2 regions of the Serratia sp. LTN-2 genome follow, and region 2 is predicted to be linked to the other one. Evidence: predicted binding sites of a transcription regulator. Region 2 holds the regulator's gene; the other holds the start of a gene.
The links. The regulator sigma-54, encoded in region 2, starts transcription at its own class of promoters, with help from an activator protein. The targets are predictions, from matches to a motif close to GTTGGCACANNTTTCGCTNT.

Region 1 (5,622 bases), on a different contig from region 2:
GGCCAGCACATGTTGATAGATATCGGCTTCCGGCTTGCGCATGCCGAGATCTTGCGACAGGTAGAGATGATCGGCGGCGGCGGCCACTTCAGGATAGTGCTGCGGCCAGTAGTTGCAGTGCAAACGGTTGGTGTTCGACAGCACCACCACCCGGTGGCCTTCGTTGCGCAGGCGCTGCATGATGTCGATCACTTCCGGACGCAGCGCGACGAATACCGCCTGCCAGCCGGTGGCGAACTGCTCGAAGCTGAGCGCGATGCCCATTTCATCGCACAGCTTGCCGGCGAAGTCTTCGTCGCTGATTTCACCGCGTTCATGTTGCTGGAACACCTCACCCATGGCGAAACGATCGGACAGCACCGCCAACGGCGTGCCGCTCAAATTGCTCCACACGCCCAGCACACGCTTGAAATCGATATCGACGATCACATTACCTAAATCAAAGATATACAGCATAGTCCTCTCCTGATGGGCCGGTGAGATTTCACTGTAGCGGGAAAAGGAACAGCTGAACAGGGAGCGAACGGAAAAGCGCATAGCGCGCCGCACAAACGGGGAACAACAGAGGAAAAAACTCAGGGCGCGAGAACCGCGCCCTAAGCATGGGACACTCAATCAGCGATTAAGCGTCTTTAGGACCGCGGCTGGCACGCTTACGATCGTTTTCCGTCAGGTGACGCTTACGGATACGGATCGAGGTCGGCGTCACTTCTACCAGTTCGTCGTCATCGATGAACTCCAGAGCTTGCTCCAGGGTCATTTTGATGGCCGGAACCAAGGTAGTCGCTTCGTCAGTACCGGAAGCACGCATGTTGGTCAGCTTCTTACCGGTCAGGCAGTTTACGGTCAGGTCGTTGGAACGTGAGTGAATACCGATGATCTGGCCTTCATACACTTCCGCACCGTGGCCCAGGAACAGCTTACCGCGATCCTGCAGGCCGAACAGCGCGAACGCGACCGCTTTGCCCTGGCCGTTGGAGATCAGCACGCCGTTCTGACGTTGGCCCACTTCACCCGGACGCACGTCGTCGTAGTGGCTGAAGGTGGAGTACAGCAGACCGGTACCCGAAGTCATAGTCATGAATTCGTTACGGAAGCCGATCAGACCGCGGCTTGGGATCACGTAGTCGAGACGCACGCGGCCCTTACCGTCCGGATCCATGTTTTTCAGGTCGGCTTTACGCTCGCCCATCGCCTGCATCACGGAACCCTGATGCTGCTCTTCGATATCCAGCGTCACGTTCTCGAATGGCTCCTGCTTGCGGCCATCGATTTCGCGGAAGATAACTTTCGGACGGGAAACCGCCAGCTCGAAACCTTCACGACGCATGTTTTCGATCAGCACCGACAGGTGCAGCTCGCCACGACCGGATACGCGGAAAGCGTCCGCATCGTCGGTTTCTTCGACGCGCAGCGCCACGTTGTGCACCAGCTCTTTGTTCAGACGATCAAGGATCTGACGCGAGGTCACGTACTTACCTTCTTTACCGCAGAACGGCGAGGTGTTGACGTTGAAGAACATGGTTACGGTCGGTTCGTCGACGGACAGCGCCGGCAGCGCTTCTACGGCGTTGGTGTCGCAGATGGTGTCGGAGATGTTCAGCTCGCCCAGGCCGGTGATGGCGATGATGTCGCCCGCTTCCGCCAGGGTGCTGTCGATACGCTCCAGACCCAGGTGGCCCAGCACTTTGCCCACTTTACCGTTGCGAGTTTTGCCTTCGCTGTCGATGATGGTGACCTGCTGGTTCGGCTTCACTTTACCGCGCTTGATGCGGCCGATGCCGATAACGCCCAGGTAGTTGTTGTAGTCCAACTGGGAGATCTGCATCTGGAATGGCGCTTCCAGCTCAACCTGCGGCGCAGACACGTGGTCGACGATCGCCTGATACAGCGGGGTCATGTCTTCCGCCATGTCGGTGTGATCGACGCCGGCGATACCGTTCAGCGCAGAAGCGTAGATGATCGGGAAGTCGAGCTGCTCGTCGGTCGCGTCGAGGTTCACGAACAGGTCGAACACCTGATCCACAACCCAGTCAGGGCGCGCGCCAGGACGGTCAACCTTGTTGATAACCACGATCGGCTTCAGACCGTTGGCGAAGGCCTTCTTGGTCACGAAGCGGGTTTGCGGCATAGGGCCATCCATTGCATCCACAACCAGCAGCACCGAGTCAACCATCGACATCACGCGCTCTACCTCACCGCCGAAGTCGGCGTGTCCTGGGGTATCCACGATGTTGATACGGTAACCATTCCAATTAATGGCGGTGTTTTTTGCGAGGATGGTAATCCCACGCTCTTTCTCCAAATCGTTGGAGTCCATTACGCGTTCGGTGGCTTCCGCACGCTCTCCGAAAGTACCGGATTGTTGCAGCAGCTTATCAACCAGGGTGGTTTTACCATGGTCAACGTGGGCAATAATGGCGATGTTACGCAAATTTTCGATCACAGCTTTGCCTCGGGCATTAGAAATAGCGCGCTATTGTACACGTATTAAGCGAGGGACTAAACAAGATCACAACCATCTCTTATAAACAACCGCATACCGGTCAGTTTGTGATCCCTTTCACGGTGCAAAAAGCCGCAATCGTTGCACTTTTGCACCATTTCGGTGCCCACGCCACCCCAATTGCACCATAACAGTGCAAATTATCGCTGATGGTGCATACTGTGGCTGGGTAAAACCCGCGCAGAAAGGCGATGAAAGCCTTTTTTAAAAGTTGGCACGCTTTTCGCTTTAGTCTTTTCAAGGCGAAAAAAAGCCAGTTCCACAGATTCGTTCCACGACGACGACAATGATAAACCGGGAGAGTTAAGTATGTCCGCTGAACACGTTTTGACGATGCTGAATGAGCATGAAGTGAAATTCGTAGACCTGCGTTTCACTGACACCAAGGGTAAGGAACAACACGTGACTATCCCGGCTCACCAGGTAAACGCCGACTTCTTCGAAGAAGGTAAAATGTTTGACGGCTCCTCTATCGGTGGTTGGAAGGGCATCAACGAATCTGACATGGTACTGATGCCGGACGCCAGCACGGCGGTTCTGGATCCGTTCTTCGAAGAACCTACGCTGATCATTCGCTGCGACATTCTCGAGCCGGGCACCATGCAAGGCTACGATCGCGACCCGCGCTCCATCTCTAAACGCGCCGAAGACTTCCTGCGCTCTTCCGGCATCGCGGACACCGTGCTGTTCGGGCCAGAGCCTGAATTCTTCCTGTTCGACGACATCCGCTTCGGCAGCAGCATCCGCGGTTCCCACGTGGCCATCGACGACATCGAAGGCGCCTGGAACTCCGGCACAAAATACGACGGCGGCAACAAAGGCCACCGTCCGGCGGTGAAAGGCGGTTACTTCCCGGTTCCACCGGTCGACTCTTCGCAGGATCTGCGTTCTACCATGTGTCTGACCATGGAAGAGATGGGCCTGGTGGTTGAAGCGCACCACCATGAAGTGGCGACCGCCGGTCAGAACGAAGTGGCAACCCGCTTCAACACCATGACCAAGAAAGCCGACGAAATTCAGATCTACAAATACGTGGTGCACAACGTAGCGCACGCCTTCGGCAAAACCGCGACCTTCATGCCGAAGCCAATGTTCGGCGACAACGGTTCCGGCATGCACTGCCACATGTCGCTGTCCAAGAACGGTACCAACCTGTTCGCCGGCGACAAATACGGCGGCCTGTCTGAAACCGCGCTGTTCTACATCGGTGGCATCATCAAGCACGCCAAGGCGATCAACGCCCTGGCCAACCCGACCACCAACTCCTACAAACGTCTGGTGCCGGGCTACGAAGCGCCGGTGATGCTGGCTTACTCCGCCCGTAACCGCTCTGCGTCTATCCGCATTCCAGTGGTTTCCAGCCCGAAAGCGCGCCGCATCGAAGCCCGCTTCCCGGATCCGGCGGCTAACCCATACCTGTGCTTCGCCGCACTGCTGATGGCCGGCCTGGACGGCATCATCAACAAGATCCACCCTGGCGACGCCATGGACAAAAACCTGTACGACCTGCCGCCGGAAGAAGAAGCCGAGATTCCAAAAGTGGCCGGCTCGCTGGACGAGGCGATGGCCGCACTGAACGAAGACCGCGAGTTCCTGACCCGCGGCGGCGTGTTCACCGACGATGCGATCGATGCCTACATCGAACTGCGCAAAGAAGAGATGGACCGCGTTCGCATGACGCCACACCCGGTTGAGTTCGAACTGTACTACAGCGTCTAAGCCCGACCCGCGCCGTCTGCAGAGGCGGACGGCGCCCACATTTTTGTTATCGCTTTTTTGTTGCCGTGGAAACTTTCAGCCCATCTTCGGATGGGTTTTTTTCTCCACCGTATTTTCTGCAAAACTATTCCATACCACGCCGATCCCGGATGGAGTAGGATAGATGCACTAAAAAGGTGCAGGAGTCTGCTGTATGGCAACTGGCAAGCTGCCCGATGCTGGGCAGATCCTCAATTCACTCATCAACAGCATCCTGCTGTTGGATGACTCACTGGCGGTTCACTACGCCAACCCGGCGGCACAGCAGCTGCTGGCGCAAAGCTCCCGCAAGCTGTTCGGCACGCCGCTACCCGATTTGCTCGGTTATTTTTCGCTGAACGTCTCTTTGATGCGTGAAAGCCTGTGCGCCGGTCAGGGCTTCACCGACAACGAAGTGACCCTGGTGGTCGACGGCCGCGCGCATATCCTTTCCCTGACCGCTCAGGCGCTGCCGGAAGGCTATATCCTGGTCGAGCTGGCGCCGATGGACAATCAGCGCCGCCTGAGCCAGGAACAGCTGCAGCATGCCCAACAGGTGGCGGCCCGCGATCTGGTGCGCGGTTTGGCGCACGAGATTAAAAATCCGCTGGGCGGCCTGCGCGGCGCGGCTCAGCTGTTGGCCAAGGCGCTGCCCGATCCGGCGCTGACCGAATACACCAAGGTGATCATTGAGCAGGCCGATCGGCTGCGCAATCTGGTGGATCGCCTGCTCGGGCCACAGCGGCCCGGCCAGCATATCACCCAAAGCATCCATCAGGTCGCGGAGCGCGTCTGCCAGCTGGTGTCGCTGGAAATGCCGGATAACGTCACGCTGGTGCGCGACTACGATCCGAGCCTGCCGGAAATGGCCCACGACCCGGATCAGATTGAACAGGTGCTGCTGAACATCACCCGCAACGCGCTGCAGGCGCTGGGCGAGGCAGGCGGTACCATCACGCTGCGCACCCGCACCGCGTTTCAGATTACGTTGCACGGCACCCGCTACCGTCTGGCGGCGCGCATCGACGTCGAAGACGACGGCCCCGGCGTACCGGCGCAGCTGCAGGACACGCTGTTCTACCCGATGGTCAGCGGCCGTGAAGGCGGTACCGGCCTGGGCTTATCCATCGCCCGCAATCTTATCGATCAGCATTGCGGAAAAATTGAATTCAACAGTTGGCCAGGTCATACCGAATTCTCGGTCTACCTGCCCATTCGTCAGTGAGGTTTGCTATGCAACGAGGGATAGTCTGGATCGTCGATGACGATAGCTCCATCCGCTGGGTGCTCGAGCGCGCGCTCACCGGCGCGGGCCTGAGCTGCGCCACCTTCGAAGGCGGCAATGACGTGCTGGAAGCCTTGGCCACGCAAACCCCCGA
Region 2 (5,622 bases):
CGGAATGGGTATGGTAGAAACCTGCTACGGGCCGGTAGAACAAGAGGTTATGGCGCGTGCCGGGAACATCCGCCTGTTGATTTGCGACGTTGACGGCGTGCTGTCGGACGGCCTGATCTTCATGGGCAACAACGGTGAAGAATTGAAGGCGTTCAACGTGCGCGACGGCTACGGCATCCGCTGCTTGAAAACCTCGGACATCGAGGTGGCGATCATCACCGGTCGCTCCGCCAAGCTGCTGGAAGACCGCGCGCAGACGCTCGGTATCACCCATCTGTATCAGGGGCAATCCGATAAGCTTTTGGCCTTCCGCGAACTGTTGGATACACTGTCGTTAACGGCGGATCAGGTCGCCTATATCGGCGATGACCTGATCGACTGGCCGGTGATGGCGCAGGTCGGGCTGGCGGTCGCGGTGGCGGACGCACACCCGCTGCTGACGCCGCGCGCTCACTATGTCACCCGCATTGCCGGCGGCCGCGGCGCGGTGCGCGAACTGTGCGACATCATTCTTTTGGCTCAAAATAAGCTGGAGGACGCCAAAGGGCTGTCGATATGAGTAAAACCAAACTGTGGATCACCATCCTGTTGACGGTGATCGTTCTGGCGCTGATCGGCTGGAACATGACGGACTTCAGCGACGACACCGCGCCTGGCCCGGCCAACGATCAGGATCCGACCTACCAGAGCCAGCATACGGTCACCGTGGTGTACAACCCGGCCGGCAAGCTGAATTACAAGCTGGTGGCGGAAGACGCGAAGTATTACACCGCCGGCGAGCTGAGCTGGTTCACCCAGCCGGTGATGACGCTGTTCGATGAGAATGCGGTGGCCACCTGGTCAGTTCGCTCCGATCGCGCCAAACTGACAAAAGACCGGATGCTGTATCTGTATGGTCACGTCGAGGTAAACAGCCTGACCACCACCACGCAGCTGGAAAAAATTAAGACGGACAACGCTCAGGTAAACCTGGTCACCCAGGACGTCACCTCCGATGACGAAGTCACGCTTTACGGGACCAATTTTACCTCTAACGGCATGAAAATGCGTGGGAACCTGCGGACCAAAACCGCTGAGCTGATTGATAAGGTTAAGACCAACTATGAAATCCAGAACCAAAAACCAACTCCGTAATCTGTTGATCGGCAGCTTAGTTTTGGCCGCCAGCGCCCCTGCTCTGGCGCTGAAATCCGACTCCAGCCAACCGGTCAGCATCGACTCGCTCAAGCAGTCGTTGGACATGCAAAGCAACGTCAGCACCTTCACTGACAACGTGGTGATCAAACAGGGCACCATCGATATCCGCGCCGACAAGGTGGTGGTCACCCGTCCGGGCGGAGATCAGAATAAGACCTATATTGAAGCGTTCGGCAACCCGGTAACCTTCTACCAGATGCAGGACAGCGGCAAACCGGTCAAAGGCCACGCGCAGAAAGTGCGTTACGACGTGGCGACCCAGCTGGTGACCCTGACGGGCAACGCCTATCTGGAGCAGCTCGACAGCAACGTGAAAGGCGATCGCATCACCTATCTGGTGCAACAGCAGCAAATGCAGGCGTTTAGCGACAAAGGCAAACGCGTGACAACGGTTCTGGTACCGTCGCAGTTGCAAGACAAAAACGGGCAAAAAAAGAGTAACTAATCACTTATGGCAACACTCATCGCAGAAAACCTGGCGAAAGCCTACAAGGGCCGTAAAGTTGTCGAAGACGTCAGCCTGAAAGTGAAATCCGGCGAGATCGTCGGCCTGCTCGGGCCGAACGGCGCCGGTAAAACCACCACCTTCTACATGGTGGTCGGCATTGTACCGCGCGACGCCGGGCGCATCGTGATCGACGAAGAAGACATCAGCCTGCTGCCGCTGCACGCCCGCGCGCGCCGCGGCATCGGTTACCTGCCGCAGGAAGCGTCGATCTTCCGCCGTCTGAGCGTGTACGACAACCTGATGGCGGTGCTGGAGATCCGTCCCGATCTCACCAGCGAGCAGCGCGAGGACCGCGCCAAGGAGCTGATGGAAGAGTTCCATATCTCCCATCTGCGCGACAGCCTCGGCCAGGCGCTGTCCGGCGGTGAACGCCGCCGCGTCGAAATTGCCCGCGCGCTGGCGGCCAACCCGAAATTCATTCTGCTGGACGAACCCTTCGCCGGGGTGGATCCGATTTCCGTTATCGATATCAAGAAAATCATCGAGCACCTGCGTGACAGCGGCCTGGGCGTGCTGATCACCGACCACAACGTGCGCGAAACGCTGGACGTGTGTGAACGCGCCTATATCGTCAGCCAGGGCAAACTGATTGCCCACGGCACGCCGGATGCTATTCTGGCCGACGAGCAGGTAAAACGCGTTTATCTGGGCGAAGAATTCCGCCTCTGAGCGCCGGCGCGCCCTGTGGGGCGACACCGTTAACGGAAGTAGACAGAAGACTATGAAGCAAGGTTTGCAACTCAGGCTCAGCCAACAGCTGGCCATGACTCCTCAGCTCCAGCAGGCGATCCGCCTGCTGCAGTTGTCCACGCTTGAGCTTCAGCAAGAGATCCAGCTGGCGCTAGAGAGCAATCCGTTGCTTGAACAGACCGATCTGCACGACGAAATCGACGCCAAAGAAACCCAGGATACCGAGGGGCTCGATACCCGCGAGGCGTTGGAACAGAAAGACATGCCGGAAGAGCTGCCGCTGGACGCCACCTGGGATGAAATCTACACCGCCGGCACCCCGTCCGGAACCGGCACCGACTACAGCGACGATGAGCTGCCGGTCTATCAGGGCGAGACCACCCAAACGCTGCAGGATTACCTGATGTGGCAGGTGGATCTGACGCCGTTTTCCGATACCGACGCCGCCATCGCCACCTCCATCGTCGACGCGGTGGACGACACCGGCTACCTCACCGTCCCGCTGGAAGACATTCTGGAAAGCCTGGGCGACGAGAACGTGACCCTCGAGGAAGTCGAGGCGGTGTTGAAGCGCGTGCAGCGTTTCGATCCGATCGGCGTCGCCGCGCGCGATCTGCGCGATTGCCTGCTGGTGCAGCTCTCCCAATACGCCAAAGACACCCCTTATCTGGCCGAAGCCCGGCTGATCATCAGCGAGCATCTGGATCTGTTGGCCAACCACGACTTTCGCAGCCTGATGCGATCAACCCGGCTAAAAGAAGATACACTGAAAGGAGCGATGCTGCTGATTCAGTCGCTCGATCCGCGCCCGGGGCAGTCTATCAATACCGGCGAATCGGAATACGTGATTCCGGACGTGCTGGTGCGCAAGACGCAGAACAAGTGGACGGTGGAGCTCAACGGCGACAGCGTGCCGCGTTTAAAGATCAATCAGCAGTACGCCGCGCTGGGCAACAGCGCGCGCAGCGAAGCCGACGGCCAGTTTATCCGCAGCAACCTGCAGGAAGCCAAGTGGCTGATTAAAAGCCTGGAGAGCCGCAACGAAACCTTGCTGAAGGTCACCCGCTGCATCGTCAGCCAGCAGCAGGCGTTCTTCGAGCAGGGCGAAGAGTTTATGAAACCCATGGTGCTGGCGGATATCGCCCAGGCCGTGGAGATGCATGAATCGACGATCTCGCGCGTCACCACGCAGAAGTTTCTGCACAGCCCGCGCGGCATTTTCGAATTGAAATATTTCTTCTCCAGCCACGTGAATACCGACAGCGGCGGCGAAGCCTCCTCGACGGCGATCCGCGCGTTGGTGAAGAAATTGATTGCGGCGGAAAACCCCGCCAAACCACTCAGCGACAGCAAGCTGGCCACCCTGCTCTCCGATCAGGGGATCATCGTGGCGCGGCGCACCGTCGCCAAGTACCGAGAGTCTTTGTCCATCCCGCCGTCGAACCAACGCAAACAGTTGGTTTGACCTCTATTGAGAAGGAAGACACTATGCAGCTCAACATTACCGGACACCACATCGAAATCACCGATCCGTTGCGCGAGTTCGTGAACAACAAGTTCGCCAAACTCGAACAGTATTTTGATCGCATCAATCAGGTGTATGTTGTATTAAGTGTGGAAAAAGTGCAGCAAATTGCGGAAGCAACGGTGCACGTGAATGGAGGCGAGTTGCACGCCACCTCGGAAGACGAGAATATGTATGCCGCAATTGATACGCTGATCGACAAATTGGCACGTCAATTGAACAAACATAAAGACAAATTGAAGCAACACTGACACCCTAACCCATTCCATGAGGTTGCATACGTCGCAGCCTCGCCGTTCGGCGCGTGACCCGCATGGGTGACGCGCCGAACGGTAATCAGGGTTAAAACCGACGAAAAACCGCCTTGCCGGGTCCGCCCGGTGGCGCGGTTTTAAGTGAAGATGAGATGAACAACGAATATATGCAATTAAGCTCGGTGTTAAACATCGAGTGCACCAAAAGCTCGGTACACTGCACCAGCAAGAAGCGGGCTTTGGAAATTATCAGCGAACTGGCCGCCAAACAGCTCAATCTGCCTTCGCAGGTGGTGTTTGACGCGGTTCTCACCCGGGAGCGCATGGGCAGCACCGGTATCGGCAACGGTATCGCCATTCCCCACGGCAAACTGGAAGAGGACACACTGCGGGCCGTTGGCGTGTTTATCCGTCTCGACCAACCCATCGCTTTCGACGCCATCGACAATCAGCCGGTCGATCTGCTGTTCGCGCTGCTGGTGCCTGCCGATCAGTGCAAAACCCATTTGCATACCCTGTCGCTGGTCGCCAAACGCCTGGCCGACAAAACCGTATGCCGCCGCCTGCGCGCCGCGCAGAGCGACGAAGAACTTTACCAAATCATCACCGAGTGATGCCCGGCCGGCGTGACTTCCAGCCCGGATAACGATACTGTTTCACGATGATGGATCCGGCTGCGGCCGGAATAACAAAGTTTCCAACGGTGGCGATGAACGCCGCCGCGATGCCAGGGGAGTTGCCACATGGTGCTGATGATTGTCAGCGGCCGTTCCGGTTCCGGAAAATCCGTCGCCTTGCGGGCGCTGGAAGACATGGGTTTTTACTGCGTTGACAACCTGCCGGTGGTCCTGCTGCCGCAGCTCGCCAATACGCTGGCGGAACGCAATATCTCCGCGGCGGTCAGCATCGACGTGCGCAACATGCCGGAATCGCCGGAAGTGTTCGAATACGCGATGACTCAGCTGCCGGACAGCTTCTCGCCGCAGCTGCTGTTCCTCGACGCCGATCGCAACACGCTGATCCGCCGTTACAGCGACACCCGCCGCCTGCACCCGCTCTCCAGCAAAAACCTGTCGCTGGAAAGCGCGATAGACGAAGAGAGCGACCTGCTCGAACCGCTGCGCTCGCGGGCCGATCTGATTATCGACACCTCGGAAATGTCGGTGCACGAGCTGGCCGAAATGCTGCGCACCCGCCTGCTGGGCAAGCGCGAGCGCGAGCTGACCATGGTGTTCGAATCCTTCGGCTTCAAGCACGGCATTCCGATCGACGCCGACTACGTGTTCGACGTGCGCTTCCTGCCCAACCCGCACTGGGATCCGAAGCTGCGGCCGATGACCGGTCTGGACAAGCCGGTCGCGTCGTTCCTCGATCGCCATACCGAAGTGCACAACTTCATCTACCAGACCCGCAGCTATCTGGAGCAATGGCTGCCAATGCTGGAAACC

Region 1: a site for sigma-54 is predicted at 2,717-2,736, ahead of glnA (glutamate--ammonia ligase). Genes of this name have one in related genera too.

Annotation. Positions count from the first base shown of each region.
Region 1 is NZ_JCAXDO010000016.1:13,094-18,715, reverse strand. It holds gene yihX (glucose-1-phosphatase) at 1-456, opposite strand, end outside; gene typA (ribosome-dependent GTPase TypA) at 623-2,446, opposite strand; gene glnA (glutamate--ammonia ligase) at 2,816-4,225, shown strand; gene glnL (nitrogen regulation protein NR(II)) at 4,419-5,468, shown strand; gene glnG (nitrogen regulation protein NR(I)) at 5,477-5,622, shown strand, end outside.
Region 2 is NZ_JCAXDO010000009.1:61,062-66,683, forward strand. It holds gene kdsC (3-deoxy-manno-octulosonate-8-phosphatase KdsC) at 5-559, shown strand; gene lptC (LPS export ABC transporter periplasmic protein LptC) at 556-1,134, shown strand; gene lptA (lipopolysaccharide ABC transporter substrate-binding protein LptA) at 1,103-1,642, shown strand; gene lptB (LPS export ABC transporter ATP-binding protein) at 1,649-2,374, shown strand; gene rpoN (RNA polymerase factor sigma-54) at 2,427-3,860, shown strand; gene hpf (ribosome hibernation promoting factor) at 3,884-4,171, shown strand; gene ptsN (PTS IIA-like nitrogen regulatory protein PtsN) at 4,327-4,788, shown strand; gene rapZ (RNase adapter RapZ) at 4,918-5,622, shown strand, end outside.